Regions from separate parts of the Lysobacter sp. K5869 genome, predicted to be linked through region 2. Evidence: riboswitches for the same ligand, from Rfam matches in the RefSeq annotation. Region 2 holds a riboswitch; the other holds the start of a gene.
The links. Region 2 has a riboswitch for S-adenosylhomocysteine ahead of J5226_RS05290 (hypothetical protein). Riboswitches for the same ligand answer to the same signal wherever they lie in the genome.

Region 1: it holds a riboswitch for S-adenosylhomocysteine, as region 2 does, so the genes downstream of both, ahcY (adenosylhomocysteinase) here and J5226_RS05290 (hypothetical protein) in region 2, are expected to answer to the same signal.

Annotation. Positions count from the first base shown of each region.
Region 1 is NZ_CP072597.1:5,730,080-5,738,025, forward strand. It holds gene J5226_RS24300 (prolyl oligopeptidase family serine peptidase) at 1-1,852, opposite strand, end outside; S-adenosyl-L-homocysteine riboswitch at 2,089-2,165, shown strand; gene ahcY (adenosylhomocysteinase) at 2,227-3,657, shown strand; gene J5226_RS24310 (hypothetical protein) at 3,770-3,940, opposite strand; gene J5226_RS24315 (hypothetical protein) at 4,249-4,425, shown strand; gene J5226_RS24320 (YcaO-like family protein) at 4,502-5,776, shown strand; gene J5226_RS24325 (response regulator) at 5,985-6,719, opposite strand; gene J5226_RS24330 (histidine kinase) at 6,716-7,762, opposite strand; gene J5226_RS24335 (alpha/beta hydrolase) at 7,878-7,946, opposite strand, start outside.
Region 2 is NZ_CP072597.1:1,228,804-1,236,749, forward strand. It holds gene J5226_RS05265 (AAA family ATPase) at 1-1,298, shown strand, start outside; gene J5226_RS05270 (STY0301 family protein) at 1,345-1,704, opposite strand; gene J5226_RS05275 (TetR/AcrR family transcriptional regulator C-terminal domain-containing protein) at 1,788-2,411, opposite strand; gene J5226_RS05280 (TCR/Tet family MFS transporter) at 2,502-3,821, shown strand; gene J5226_RS05285 (gamma-glutamylcyclotransferase family protein) at 3,818-4,165, opposite strand; gene J5226_RS05290 (hypothetical protein) at 4,264-5,217, opposite strand; S-adenosyl-L-homocysteine riboswitch at 5,233-5,310, opposite strand; gene ggt (gamma-glutamyltransferase) at 5,694-7,436, opposite strand; gene J5226_RS05300 (ankyrin repeat domain-containing protein) at 7,561-7,946, shown strand, end outside.

The sequences.
Region 1 (7,946 bases), 1.5 Mb from region 2:
GCGGGCCGTCGCGCTTGGCGTCGTAGCCCGGCGGCAGATACAGGTTGGCGGTGAGCTCGACGCCGTCGTTGCGCTTGTAGCGGATCAGTTCCTTCTTGATGTCGCGCAACTGCGGCGTGGGATGCGGGAAGTGGGTCAGCGCCACCGGCGCGGCGTCGCCGCCGAGTTCGCGCCGCTGCAGGTTCGCCGGTTCCGTCGGCGATTCGCGCATCGTCAGCGCGCGCGTGGCCGCATCGTCGAGCACCGCCAGCGGCCGCTCGAAGTACGGCGCCTGCGATTGGAACAAGCGGGTGCGGCGCTTGTCGCTCAGATCCAGGCGGTCGAGGAACGGACGCTCGCCTTCGGCGGACGCGCCTTCGCCGATGTAGTACAGGCTGTTGCCGTCGGCGCTGGTGAGCAGGCGCTCGCCGCCGCCGGCGTCCATCACCGTCACCGGCTGGCCCGGATCGTTGTAGCGGTCTTCGCTGCTGCCGTCGCGCAGCAGTTCCGGCGCGCGGTCGCCGTGATCGGGCGCGATCCGCCACTGGCGGATCTTGCGGGTCTTCCACCAGAACTCGTCGATCAGCGCCAGCTCGCCGCTGCCCCAATGCGCGCCCTCGAAGCGCGCGCCGAGCCGCGCCAGCGTCTGCGGCGGCTTGTCGAACGGCGCGGCCTGCATGAACACCGCGTCGCGGATCTCGACCGCGCGCGCCGGGTCGCCGCCGTCCTGCGCCTCGGCCCACACCAGCGTGGCCGGCGCGTCGCCGCGCCACTGCACCTCGCGCGGGCCGGTCGGCACCGCGTCGTTGCCGGTCGGCAGGCCGTCCACCAGCGGCAGGCGCGCGATTTCGTATTCGAAGCGGCCGTTGCCGTCGAGCACTTCGACCCGGCGCGCGAACATGTCGGCCGGCACCAGATACGAGAACGGCCGCTCCAGGCGCGTGGTCAGCACATGGCGGCCGTCGGGCGAGACCGAGGCGCGCATGAACAAGTCCGGCGCGCCGAGCTTGGTCGTTTGCCCGGCCAGATCCACGCTCGCCAATTGCGAACGCAGGTAATAGGCGAACAGGCGCGCATCGCTCTCGTTGCGCAGCAGATCCTGATAGGTGCGCACTTGCCGCACGCCGCCGCCGGACTGGCTTTCCTGCGTGGCCGGGCCGCTCGGCGCGGCGGCCGCGGCCGGCGCTTCGCCCTGATCGTCGGGCTGCAGGCGCACCAGCAGACGGCGGCTGTCGGGCATCCATTCGTAGCCGCGGCCGGCGACGGTGTTGAGGCCGGAGACGAGCTTGCGCGCGCGCCGGGTTTCCAGTTCCACCAGCCACAGCTCGTTGGCGCCGCTGGCGGCGTCGACGCGGTTGAACGCGAGCCAGCGCTGATCGGGCGACCATTGCAGCGTCGCCAGCGACAGCGGCGACGGCAAACCCTCGATCGGCACGGTCTTGCCGCTGGCGATCTCCAGCAGTTCCAAACCGCTGCCGAAACTGAAACGGCTGGCCGCGCGCACGCGCGGATGGATGCGCATGCCGGCGAGCTTGAGCTCGGGTTGCGCGACCACCTCGATGCCCGGCAGCGACGGCGTGCGCACCATCGACACCAGATCGCGATGCGGGCTGATCGACAGCTGCGGCGGACGCGGCGCATCGACGATGGCTTGCAGCGGCTTGGGCGGCAGTTGATAGCCCTCGCCCCACGCGCTCGCGGCGGCCGGCGCGGCGGCGGCGGTTTTGCCGGCCTTGGCCGCCGGCGCGGCCTGCGCCGACAGACACAGCGCCAGCGCCGCCGGCAGCAACAGCCGCGCGATCGACGCCGGCGAACGGCGGCCGCGGGGCGGCGTGGAAAGGCGGCGGGCGAAGCGGCGCGCGGGCGAATTCATGCGGATCGGTCCTCGGATGCGGAGATATCGGAACGCGCGCCGCCCGCGGCCGTCCGCGTCGCGGCCGGCGGCGATGCGCGGCCGCGCTCCCCGTCCCGAGCTTAGCCGGCCCGCGCGCCGCCGCGCCTATGCCGATGGGGGCGGTTCGCGCCGCGCGCCGCGACGGCGGTCGCGTTCAGCCTCGCGCTCGCCCGTCTTTGGGCGGGCGTCGGCCCCGCGATATACTTCGCGCTCAGCCCGCCGAGGGGCGCTGCGACCGTGACGGACACGGCCAGGCTCGGCGAGGCGCAGGTCCCAACGGCGCCCGGTTTGAGTCTTCGCGACTCGCCGGACCCGGCATCCCGCCGGCTCCCCCCGCACTGGAGCTAATCCGCATGAACGCTGTACCCAAGACCTTCTCGACCGAAGGCGATTACAAGGTCGCCGACATTTCCCTGGCCGACTGGGGCCGCAAGGAAATCGACATCGCCGAGCACGAAATGCCGGGCCTGATGTCGATCCGCAAGAAGTACGCCGCCGCGCAATCGCTCAAGGGCGTGCGCGTGACCGGCTCGCTGCACATGACCATCCAGACCGCGGTGCTGATCGAGACCCTGCGCGACCTCGGCGCCGACGTGCGCTGGGCCTCGTGCAACATCTTCTCGACCCAGGACCACGCCGCCGCGGCGATCGCCGCCAGCGGCACCCCGGTGTTCGCCTGGAAGGGCGAGTCGCTGGAGGAATACTGGGACTGCACCCTCGCCGCGCTGAGCTTCCCCAACGGCCAGGGCCCGGAGCTGGTCGTCGACGACGGCGGCGACGTGACCCTGCTGATCCACAAGGGCTATGAGCTCGAGAACGGCGACGGCTGGGTCAACACCCCGTCGGGCAACCACGAAGAGCAAGTCATCAAGAACCTGCTCAAGCGCGTCCACGCCGAGCGCCCGGGCTTCTGGCACGAAGTGGTCAAGCATTGGAAGGGCGTCTCGGAAGAGACCACCACCGGCGTGCACCGCCTGTACCAGCTGGCCGAAGCCGGCACCCTGCTGATCCCGGCGATCAACGTCAACGACTCGGTCACCAAGTCCAAGTTCGACAACCTCTACGGCTGCCGCGAGTCGCTGGCCGACGGCCTCAAGCGCGCGATGGACGTGATGCTGGCCGGCAAGGTCGCGGTGGTGTGCGGCTACGGCGACGTCGGCAAGGGCTCGGCCCACTCGCTGCGCGCTTACGGCGCCCGCGTCGTGGTCACCGAGATCGACCCGATCAACGCGCTGCAGGCGGCGATGGAAGGCTTCGAGGTCAACACCGTCGAAAGCACCCTGGGCCGCGGCGACATCTACGTCACCACCACCGGCAACAAGGACGTGCTGACCCTGGACCACATGTCGAAGATGAAGGACCAGGCCATCGTCTGCAACATCGGCCACTTCGACAACGAGATCCAGGTCGACGCGCTGAACGCGTCGGGCGCCAAGCGCCTGAACATCAAGCCGCAGGTCGACAAGTACACCTTCGCCAACGGCAACTCGATCTTCCTGCTGGCCGAAGGCCGCCTGGTCAACCTCGGCTGCGCCACCGGCCACCCGAGCTTCGTGATGTCGAACTCGTTCTCCAACCAGACCCTCGCCCAGATCGACCTGTGGGCGAACAAGGACAGCTACGAGCCGAAGGTCTACATCCTGCCGAAGAAGCTCGACGAGGAAGTCGCGCGTCTGCACCTGGAAAAGATCGGCGTGAAGCTGACCACGCTGACCGACGAGCAGGCCCAGTACCTGGGCGTGTCGGTGGACGGTCCGTACAAGCCGGATCATTACCGCTACTGATCGGTTCGCCTTCGGGCGCTATCGACGCAACGAAATCGGGCGCCTTGGGCGCCCGATTTCGTTGCGGCCGTCGATCGGGGAGCCGGCGTCGGCCGCGCCCCCGCGGCGCGCATCAGGGCCGCTTGCCGCGCCTGCGCGCATACAAGGCCCCGGCGAGCGGCGCGTACACCGCCAACAGCCACATCAACGACGTAAGCTCGAAAGCCACGACGATCAGCGCAAGCGTCACGCCGATCCCGCCAGCGACCGCGAGGACGAGCGTATCGGTGAATGCGGTTTTCATGCGATCCGTTCCTCGCTCCAGACGGCGCCGACGCTGGGTCTTGTCTACTACGGCGCCGGCCGCTCCCGCAACTCACGCCGCCCGGACTCGGTTGCGTCGCGTCTCCCATAGGCCGCGCGCCGCCTCCGTCGGTCGCCTCGTCCCCCGGCCGACGGGCCGTTTGTGATCCCGATCACTGACCGCTCAGCGCCGCCGCCCGAGCCTGGACCCGCAGCCGCCGGCTGCGGCACAAGGACGAACCGCAGGCCCGGCGCCATCGCGTCCGGCGTAACGTCCTTGGGCCTCCTTCGAACCACAGGAGTCGCATCATGGGCAACGAGCGTCCCGCAGTGATCAAGACCGTGCTTCAGAAAGGATCGGCCATTCCGGCCAGCGAAGCCCTGCGCGCCAACAGCGCCTCGGCCGCCGAGTTCAAGGCCGCGATGGTCGAACTCAACGCCCCGACGGCGCAGGAACAGTCCTTCCTCGACGAGTTCGCCAAGTAAGCGGCCCGCGCCGCCGGCGCGTGGCGCGCGTTCGCGCGCGCCACGCGTTCGCCGTCCACGCATCGGAGCAGCGACGATGATTCCGTACGAACGCGAGCGCAGCCTCGACGACGCCGACCGCATCCTGCGCGAATGCATCGCGCGCCGCGGCTGGTGCGTCGACACCGACCGCTTGGGCGAGGGCTTGGTCACGGCCAAATGCTTCCTGCTCGACGCCGACGGCCAGGTGCTGAGCTTCGGCGGCGGCAAGGGCGAGGCGGACGCGGCCTATACCGGCGCGCTGTACGAAGCGGTCGAACACTATTACTGCAAGGCCTCGGCGCTGCCGCAGCGGTGGGATTATCCGAGCGCGCGCGCGATCGCCGAGGACCCGCGCTACGCCGCGCTGCCGTTCCTGTCGTGCTTCGCCGAACAAGCCGAGCGGCGCCTGGCGTGTCGCGATTACATCGCGTATTCGGGCGACGAAACCCTGCCCGTGCCGCTGTTCCTGACCTTTCCCGATTACCCGGGCGGCGCCCGCGCCGCCGACCCGCGCGACGAGTTCGACTACGCCAGCGCCATGCGCTTCGGCTCCAACAGCGGCACCGCGATCGGCGCCAGCTTCGAGGAAGCGGCGCTGCACGGCATCGGCGAGATCCTCGAACGCGACGCATGGTCGTTGTTCCTGATCGCGCACTACCTCGGCGGCGAGCGCGCGTACGGACGCTGGATCGAACCGTCCTCGCTGCCCGACGACCTCGCGCGCATCCACCGCATCGCCGAACGGCGCATCGGCGGCCCGATCCGCCTGATCGACATGACCACCGATCTGGCCTACCCGGCGTTCATCGCCGTCGCCGAACAGCGGCTGGAAGACGAAGTCGTGTTCTCGCACGGCTGCGGCGCCTCGCCGTATCCGCGCCACGCCGCCCTGCGCGCCTTGAGCGAACTGGTGCAATGCGTGGACATCAAGCAAGACACCGAGCACCTCGCCGGCCTGGACCGGCTCGCGCTGGAGCTGCTGGCCGGCTACCCGCGCCTGCGCGATTGCGCGATGGGCGAGATCGATCCGCGCCGCCTGCATCGCGGCCCCTGGGACTACGCCGAGCCCGAGCGAATGACGCCGCAGCGGCTGCTGCCGGCGGTCGTCGCCGGCTTACGCGAACGGGGGCTCGACTTGTACTACGCGGTCAACCATCGCGAGGGCGACGATTTCTGCGTGGTCAGCAGTCTGTCGCCGGAGCTGGAGCGGTTTTTCCTGGTCTCCACCGGCGTGGTGATGGCGCCGGGGCGGCGTGGGAGCGAGTTCCTGCGCAAGCACCGTGCGGCTGCCGCGCGGACGGATGAGCCGGAATTGCGCGTCGAAGCCTGAAGCGACGCCTCATCGGATCTTCGCCCGACCGCGCCGGCTCGCCGACGGCGACGCCGCGCCCGCGCAGCGGTGGGTGCGGCCTCGCGCGGTACGGACCAGCGATAACCGATCCCGCCGCGGCCCGCGCCAATCGCAGCCGGTGGCGGCTCGGAACGTCATCGACAAAACGGCAGCGGCCGGCGTCGTCGGGCGCTCCCGCACACCCGCCCTACAACGACAAGCGCTCGCGCAACTCCCGCGACTGCCGCCGCGACACCTCGATCCGGCTGCCGTCCTTGAGCTCCAGTTCGTAGCCGTCGCCCACGGCCAGTTCCACCGATTTCACCGAGCGCAGGTTCACCAGGGTGTTGCGGTTGGCGCGGAAGAACAGCGACGGGTCCAGCCGCGCCTCCAGCGCGCTCAGGCTGCGCGCGAGCAGCGCGCATTCGTTGCGGAACCAGACCCGCGCGTAGTTGCCGTCGACGACGATGCGGTGGACTTCGCGCAAGGCCACGAACCAGCAACGCTCGCCGTCGCGCAGGAACACCTGGTCGTCGGCGCCGAGCGGGCCGCGCGCTTCGGCCGGCGAGGTCTCGCTGGGCAGGCGCGCGCGGGCGCGCTGCAGCGCCGCGTTCAAGCGCTCGGGTTCGACCGGCTTGACCAGATAATCCAGCGCGTTGGCCTCGAAGGCCTGCACCGCGTATTGGTCGTAGGCGGTGGTGAACACCACCAGCGGCGCGACTTCCAGCCCGGCGATCACGTCGAAGCCGCTGCCCGAGGGCATCTGGATGTCGAGCAGGACCAGATCCGGACGCAGCCGCGCGATCGCTTCTTGCGCCTGCGGCACGTCCTCGGCCTCGCCGAGGATGTCGACCTGCGGCGATCGCGCCAGCAAGGTGCGCAGTTCCAGCCGCGCCAACCGGGTGTCGTCGACGATCAGCACGCTCAGCGGACGCAGGCTCATTGCGGAATCTCCATGTGCGCGTGCACCCGCGCGCCGTGCTGGCGCAACTCGAACGAACCCGGCGTCGCGGCATGGGCCAGCCGCGTGCGCAGGTACGCCAGACCGACGCCGCGCCGCACCGATTCGGCCTCGATCTTGCCGGGATTGGCCACCTCGATGCGCAGCCGCCCGCCGTCGCCGCGCACGCGCAGGCTCAGTTCGCCGCCGCCGGGGGTGCGGGCGATGCCGTGCTTGATCGCGTTCTCCACCAGCAACTGCAGCGCCATCGGCGGCAGGCGCAGGTCCAGCGCGGCCGGATCGATCTCGCGCGTCACCCGCAGCCGGTCTTCGTAATGCACCGATTCGACCGCGAGGTAATCGTCCACCACGGTCAGCTCCTCGGCCACGCTGACCTGCTCGCGCTGGCTGTGATCGAGCGCGTGGCGCAGGGTCGAGGACAAGCGCGTGACCAGCTCGCGCGCGCGCTCGGTGTCTTCGTTGATGAGCGCGCGCAGATTGTTGAGCGCGTTGAACACGAAGTGCGGGTTCAGGCGCGCGCGCAGCGCGTCGAGTTCGGAGGCGTTGCGCAGCGATTCGGCGTTGAGCCGGGCGATCTCGCCCTCGCGGTAGCGGCGCATCGCCACCGTCCAACTCCACAGCGCGGTCCACAGCGCCAGCGAGGACGCGGTCTGCGCCCAATACATGACCAGCATCGGCGCGGCGAAACCGGCGGTGTTGTCCGGCCCCAGATAGACCCAGTCGTGGGTGGCGGCGACCCACAGCACCGGCACCAGCACCAATTGCGACAAGGCCGCGCCGATCAGCACGCAGGCGAACAAACGCACGGCCAGCCGCAGCGGGCCGAGCTCGAACCAATGCCGGCGGTGCGCGATGCGGCGCATCGCCTGCCCCACCGCCCACAACTCGGCCGACAGCGCGACGGCGATGAACACCGCGCCGGACGTGACCTGGCCGAACGCGGCCGACATGCTGACGATGAAGGCGCAGTAGCCCGCCCAAAACAAAACGTCGATCAGGGCCGCACGGAAGAAGGGTCGCAACATGGATCGCATCGAATCGGGTGATGGAAAGAGCCGCCGCGCCGCATGCGCGCGGCGACGGCCGCGCCGGCCGGGCCCCGCCGCGCGAGCCCGCCGGGGAACGACTTTAACGCGTCGCTCAGCCCGCCGGCGGGGTCTCGGCGAGGAAACCGCGGACCTGATCCTGCAGCCACTTCGGGTCGTCCCA
Region 2 (7,946 bases):
CCGACGTGCCCCCCGACATCTCCACCACGCTGCAGGCGATCCGCCACGCCGACCAGCGCGGCATCTATCTGCTGTTCGACGCCCATCCCTACCTCGGCTACGCCGGCACCCAGCGCCTGCTGCGCGAGATCGCCCAGCGCCGCGAGTGCGAGCCGCACGTGCTGGTGCTGATCGGCCACAAGCAGGAACTGCCGCCGGACCTGGACGCGCTGGCGGTGCGCTTCACCCCGCGCCTGCCCGACGCCAACGCCTTGCTGAAACTGGTGCGCGAGGAAGCGGAAAACTACGCGCGCGAAAACGGCGGCCGCCGGGTCGAGGCCGACGGCGAAGCGGTCAAGCAGATCGTGCGCAACCTGCAAGGCATCGACCCGGTCGACGCGCGCCGCATCGCGCGCCATTTGATCTTCCGCGACGGCGCGCTCAACGCCGACGACCTGCCCGAGCTGGCCAAGCTCAAGTTCGAGCTGCTCAACCGCTCCGGCCACCTGCATTACGAATACGACAGCGCGCGCATGACCGAGGTGGCCGGCGCGCGCCGGCTCAAGCGCTGGGTCGAACAGCGCCGCGCGGTGTTCACCGGCGCCGAACCGCCGCCCGGCCTCGATCCGCCCAAGGGCTTGCTGCTGCTGGGCGTGCAGGGCTGCGGCAAATCGATGATCGCCAAGGCGGTCGCCGCCGGTTTCGGCGTGCCGCTGGTGCGGCTGGACTTCGGCACCTTGTACGACAAGTTCCACGGCGAAACCGAAAAGAACCTGCGCGCCGCGCTGGCCTCGGCCGAGCAGCTGGCGCCGGCGGTGCTGTGGATCGACGAGATCGAAAAAGGCCTGGCCGACAGCGGCGACACCGACGGCGGCGTGTCGCGCCGCGTGCTCGGCTATCTGCTGACCTGGATGGCCGAGCGCCGCTCGAAACTGTTTCTGGTCGCCACCGCCAACCAGATCGACGCGCTGCCGCCGGAGCTGCTGCGCAAGGGCCGCTTCGACGAAATCTTCTTCGTCGATCTGCCGGCGGCGGACGTGCGCGAGGAATTGTTCGCGATCCACCTGCGCCGGCGTTCGCTCGATCCGGCCGGGTTCGACTTGCCCGCGCTCGCCGCGGCCAGCGACGGCTTTTCCGGCGCCGAGATCGAACAGGCCATCGTCGCGGCGATGTACGCCGCGCACGCCGCCGGCACCGCGCTCTCGGATTTCCAGGTGCGCGCCGAACTCAAGCAGACCCGGCCGCTGTCGGTGGTGATGGGCGAGCAGGTGACCCAGCTGCGCGAGTGGGCGCGCGGGCGGACGGTGTCGGCGGACTGAGCGCGGTGCGCGCGCGGCGCCGCGCGATGGTCGTTCGCGCCGCTGCTCAGTTCGAGCAATCGAACGAGGCGCCCGAACCGCGCGGAACGAACAGGCACGACTTCACCTTGCCGAGATGGCGCGCGAGCACGATCCCCGAATCCTGGTAGCGGCATTCGACCCAGACGTCGGCCTCGCCGGGGCGCCATTCGGTCCATTCCTGGCCACGCTTGATGCCGTCCACGATCTTCAGCTGCGCCGGCGGGCCGTCGTAGACCCAAACACGGGCCAGATGGCGCCGTCCCAGGCTGACCTCGACGCTCCACTGCGGCGGCACCGGCTTGGCCAGGCTCTGTTGATCCAGGATCGACGGCGGACAGCCGGCGAACTGCAGCGCGGTGGCGAGCACGGCGGCATAGACGGACATGCGTTGATCCCGGTCGTGGTGGCAATCCCCGCGCCCAATCTAGCGCAGTCGCCGGCGCGCGCGCCCGACCGGCCCGGCGCCGCTCAGCCGGCGCGCCGCGCCATCATCGCCTCGAACCCGGCGATCAACGCGCGCAAACCGTACTCGTAATCCGCGTCGACATCGTTCTGGCTCAGCACCGTCTGCGCCTGCGCCATCAGCGGATAACGCTGCGGGTCCGGCGCCAGCGGCGCTTGCCCCGGGCCGCGGCCGGCTTCGGTCGCGGCTTGTTCCTCCAGCAGCCAGCCGATCGTGTAGTAGCTCAGCGAAATCAGCGCGCGCAGGGCGTCGGCCGGGGTGAAGCCGGCGGCGACCAGATAGGCCATCTCGGTTTCGCCCTCGCCGAACTCGGCGGTCTGCGGGCGGGTGCCGATGTGCACGCGGGCGCCGTCGCGGTGCGCGCGCAGGCAGCGGCGGAAGGCGTGGGCCTGGGCGGCCATCCACTCGCGCCAGTCGGGGTAGTCGGCGTGATCGGCCGGCTGCTGCTCGGCCAGCATCGCCTCGGCCAGGGCGTCGAGCAGTTCGCGCTTGTTCTTGAAGTGCCAGTACAGGCTGGGCTGCTGCACGCCCAGTTCCTGGGCCAGACGGCGCGTGGTCAGGCCGTCCATGCCGACCTCGTCGAGCAGTTTCAGGGCGGCGGCGACCACGGTCTCGCGCTGCAATTTCATCGGGTCGGTCCTCCAGGCGGCCGGGGGCTTGTTCCCCTATCGGCGATAGATTAGCATTCGCGGCGAATCTATCACTGATAGGGAATTGCCATGCGCACCCCGACCTCCTCCTCCGCGCCGGCCGAATCCGCCGCCGCCCCGGCTCCCCCGCCGGCCGCGCCCCCGCTCCCGTCCGGCGCCCGCTTCGCCCTGATCCTGATCCTGGCCACGGTCGTGCTCGACGCCATCGGCATCGGCCTGATCGCCCCGGTCATGCCGCAGTTGCTCGACGCCTTCGGCCTGCAGAACAACCTCGCCCTGCACGCCGGCGCGCTGACCGCGCTGTACGCGCTGATGCAGTTCGTCTGCGCGCCCGCGCTGGGCGCGCTCAGCGACCGCTTCGGCCGCCGCCCGGTGCTGCTGTGCTCGCTGTTCGGCAGCTCGCTGGACTACCTGCTGATGGCCTGCGCGCCGTGGCTGTCGCTGCTGTACCTGGGCCGCGCCATCGCCGGCATCAGCGGCGCCAGCGGTTCGGTGGCCGGCGCCTACATCGCCGACATCTCCGACGAATCCCAGCGCGCGCGCCGTTACGGCTGGCTCGGCGCGGCGTTCGGCCTGGGCTTGGTCGCCGGCCCGGTGATCGGCGGCGTGCTCGGCGCGATGTGGCTGCGCGCGCCGTTCGTGGCCGCGGCCGCGCTGGCGCTGTTGAACTTCGCTTTGGCGTGGCTGGCGCTGCCCGAGCCGCCGCGCGCCCGCGACGCCGCCCCGGCGCGCGCGCCCTCGCTGCGCGAGCTGGCGCCGTGGCATTCGCTGCGCGAGCTGAGCCGCCTGCCGGATCTGGCGCCGCTGCTGTGGCTGTATCTGGCGATGCAGCTGGCCGGGCAGGTGCCGGGCACGCTGTGGGCGATCTACGGCCACGACCGTTTCGGCTGGAACCCGACCGCGGTCGGCCTGTCGCTGGCCGCGTTCGGCGTCATCCACTCGCTGTTCCAGGCCTTCGCCACCGGCCGCATCAGCGAACGTTTCGGCCCGGCCAAGACCTTGCTCGGCGGGGTGATTTCCGACGTGCTCGGCTATCTGGCCTTCGCCTTCGCCCGCAGCGTCGCCACGCTGGCGCCGGGCTTGTTGCTCGCCGCCGGCGGCGGCATCGGCGGGCCGGCCTTGCTGGCGATGTCGAGCGAACGCACCGACGAAGCCCGCCAAGGCGCGCTGCAAGGCGTGCTCGCCAGCCTCGCCAGTCTCGCCGCGGTGATCGGCCCGCTGCTGTTCGGCGCGGTCTACGTCGCCGGCGCCGGCCATTGGGACGGCTGGGTGTGGGTGATCGGCGCGGCGCTGTACCTGCCGTGCGTGCCGGCGCTGCGCGCCTTGCTGCGCGGCCCGCGCGCGGCGGCCGGCGGCGACGAATCCGCCGACGCGGCGGCGGCCGGTTAAGCCTTCACGTACACCCAGGCGCGGCCGCCCGAGGCCAGCATGGCCTCGACGCGGCGGTAGTCGTCGACTTCGTACGCGTCGGCGCGCGCCAGTTCCTCGGCGCTGATCGCGAACACCGTGCCGGCGACGCGGTCGGCGTCGTCGCCGCTGGGCTCGACGATGGGGTGATGGGTTTCGCCGCTGGTGGCGACGACCTGCGGGTCTTCGATCTTCACCATCGCGCGGCGGAAGCCGACCAAGGCGTCGGCTTCGCCGTGCAGCAAGCGGCCGAAGGTGGCCTGCTGCACGGCCGGCAATTGCAGGGTGCCGTAGGAAAACAAACGTTGATCGTGGGCGGCGCTCATGGCGATGTCGTCGTCGGTGCGTGAACCGGAACGCTAAGCGGCGCCGGCCGCGCGCGCAATCGCCGCGCGCGGCCGACGACGGTGCGGTGCGCGGCCGTTCAGGCCGCGGCGGTCTCGCGCAACGCCGACCAACGCTGCGCCAGCTGCGCGGCGAACAAGCGCGCGGCCGGCGGGTGCGCGGCCAGATGCAGGAACGGTTCGATGAACTCCAGCTCCATCAGCTGGAACTCGCCCTCGACCACCACGCCGTCCACGCGCACATACGCATGATCGCGATAGCCCAGCGCCGCCACCGCGTCGAGCGCGCGCCGCGCCGAGGCCAACAGCGGCGCGGGCGGCTCGGTGACCGCCGCCGTGCCGCCGTAGTAGGTCTGCACGCGGTAATCGTCCTGCGCCGGCTTCTTCAGCACGGCATGGCTGTAGAGGCCGCCGAAGAACAGCAGCGACCACTCGCCTTCCTCGACCACTTGCGGCACGAACGGCTGGATCAGGTAATCCAGCTCGCGCGGCAATCGCGCCACGGCTTGAGCGAAGGCCTCGTCGCCGATGCGCCCGCGCACCGTGTTCCAGGCGCCGCCGCTGACGCTGGGCTTGACCACCACCTCGCCCTGCAACGGCGCCAGCGCGGCGTCGAGCTCGCCGCCGCGCGCGTGCACGGTCGGAATGATCGCCACGCCTTGCGCGGCGAGTTCGAGCAAATAGCGCTTGTCGCTGTTCCACACCAGCAGCGGCAGCGGATTGGCGATCGGGCGACGCAGCGCCTCGATGCGCTGATACCACTGCAGGAACTCGGTGTAGCGTTCGAAGTAATCCCAGGTGCTGCGCACCAGCAGCGCATCGTGCGCGGCCCAATCCACCGCCGGATCGCTCCAGATGCGGGCGTGGACGTGGATGCCGTGCGCGCGCAACGCGGCGATCAGGCCGGCGTCGTCTTCGTGCGGTTCGGGTTGGACGTCGGAGACGACCAGGGCGAGCGAGAGCGGGGGATCGAAGCGCGCGAAGCCCGGCGCGTGCGGATCGGTGACGAACGAGTGCGGATCGGAAACAGGCATGACGCCTCCAGGATGATCGGGAGGGCGCCCTTGCTCGGCATCGCGGCCCGAGCGTGGCGGAGCGTCGGCCCCGTCGCAGCACCCCTCGGATCCGGACGCGCGGCGCCGTGTCGGCGTTCGCGCAGTGGATGCATCGCGTCGCGATGCCGGCGCAGTGTTCGCTGCGATGCGGCGGGCTGTCAACGCGGAATTCGCGCGTGGGGCGAAATAGCGAAACCTTCGCGGGGTCGGTTGGGGGCGCGCGAAAATTTTTCGCGGTGCGGTGCGGTGCGGTGCGGTGCGGTGCGGTGCGGTGCGGCGGTAGGCGGGGTTCGTCGTTGTTAGGAGTTCGCGGTCGCAGCTTGCGCAGCTCCTACAGGGGGCGAGTGTAGGAGCTGCGTGAGCTGCGACCGCGACATCGCGGCTACGACGCGACTTTCGTCGTAGCCGCGCCCCCGCGATCGCGGCTTACGCCGCTCCTACCTGCGAGGCGGCGCTCAATACCCCGCCGCCTGCCCGTCTTTGCGCGACTCGCTCGCGCCGATGTAGCCGCCGTTCGGATTGACCATGATCGCCTGATACCCGCCGTACGGCCCCAGCGCGAAGCGCACGCTGTGCCCGCGCCGCACCAGTTCGCGCACGGTCTCGTAGGAGAAGCCGGTTTCCAGATCGAGTTCGCCGCCGTCGCTCATCGCCACCATCTGCCCGGCCGGTTCGGTCGAGCCGTCGTGCTGGATGCGCGGCGCGTCGCCGGCTTCCTGCAGGTTCATGCCGAAGTCGATCAGATTCATGACGATCTGGGCGTGGCCCTGCGGCTGCATCGCGCCGCCCATCACCCCGAACGACAGCCACGGCTTGCCGTCCTTGGTCACGAACGCGGGAATGATGGTGTGGAACGGCCGCTTGCCGGGCGCGAACGAGTTCGGGTGGCCTTCCTTGAGCACGAACTGCTCGCCGCGGTCCTGGAAGATGAAGCCCAGCCCCGGCGGCGCCATGCCGCTGCCCATGCCGCGGTAGTTGGACTGGATCAGCGACACCATCATGCCGTCGGCATCGGCCACGGTCATGTAAATGGTGTCGCCCTGGTCGAGCTGCGCGGGCGTCGCCGGCTGCGCTTCCTTGAGCACCTTGTCCAGCGAGATCTGCTTGCGCCGTTGCGCGGCGTAGTCCTTGGAGATCAGCTTGGCGACCGGCGAGCGCTTTTCGAACGCCGGATCGGCGTACCAGCGCGCTCGGTCGGCGAAGGCGAGCTTCTTGGCCTCGGCGAACAGGTGCACGTGCTCGACGCTGCCGAAGCCGTACGACTTCAGGTCGTAGCCTTCGAGAATATTGAGGATCTGCAGCGCGGCGATGCCTTGCCCGTTCGGCGGCAGTTCCCAGACATCGTAGCCGCGGTAATTGCTGCTGACCGGCTCGACCCACTCGCCGTGGTGCGCGGCCATGTCCTCGTAGCTCAGATAGCCGCCGTTGGCCTTGAAGTAAGCGCCGACGGTGCGGGCGATGTCGCCCTTGTAGAACGCGTCGCGCCCGCCCTGGGCGATCTGTTCGAGGGTGTGGGCGAGGTTGGGGTTCTTCCACATCTCGCCGGTGCGCGGTGCGCGGCCGTCGATGGTGAACTGTTCCTTGAAGCCCGGCCACTTCGACAGGCGCGGCACCGAGGCGTTCCAGTAGTACGCGATCACCTCGTGCACCGGATGGCCTTCGCGCGCGTAGCGGATCGCCGGCGCGAGGTTCTCGGCCATCGGCTTGCGGCCGAAGCGCTCGTGCAGCGCGAACCAGCCGTCGACGGCGCCGGGCACGGTCACCGGCAGCGGGCCGTGCGGCGGGATTTCCTTGAGCCCGCGCTTTTGGAATTCGGCCAGGCTCAGCGACTGGGGCGAGCGGCCGGAGCCGTTGTAGCCGTAGAGCTTCTTGGTTTTCGGATCCCACACGATCGCGAACAGATCGCCGCCGACGCCGTTGCCGGTCGGCTCCATCAGCCCGAGCGCGGCGTTGGCGGCGATGGCCGCGTCGACCGCGCTGCCGCCGGCCTTCATCACGTCCAGCGCGATCTGCGTGGTCAGCGGATGCGAGGTCGCGGCCATCGCGTGCGGCGCGTACACCTCGCTGCGGGTGGCGAAGGTCTTGCCGCCGATGCGGTCGGCGGCGTGCGCGGCCGGCGCGAGGGCGAAGGCGCACGCCAGCGCCAGCGGCGCGAGCAGCGACGCCGCGCGGCGCCGGGCGGTGATCGAAGAAGGCATGACGGAACTCCCCAGGACAGCGTCCGACGATAGCGCAGGCCGGCGCGGAACTGAGTAGGCCGAAAGTCGAGCGCGGCCGTTCGCGGCCGGCTGAACGCGCGTATTTCGCAGGACGAGCGGCGCGATGCGGCTGCGCAACATGGAATCGCCCGAAGCGGCAACGGGGCGCGGCGGCGCGAACCCCGCCGCCGATACCGGCGCGGCGCCGCCGTCGCGGGTTAGGATCGGGCCTTCCCACCGCAGCGAGGCGGAGGCGCGCATGCACCACCACCACCGGCATAGCATCGCGGCGCGCGGCTTCGCCGCCGTCCTCGGCCTGTGGCTGTGCGCCGCGGCCGCGTTCGCCCAACCCGGAGTGCGAGCCATGCGCGCGAGCCAGGCGTTTTCCTCACCGGCCGCCGCAGGTTTGGCGCAGGCCGCGGCCGACGGCGACGCCGCGCGGGTGCGCGCGCTGGTGGCCGCCGGCGCGGACCCGAACGCGCGCGGCGAGCGCGGCATCACCGTGCTGCA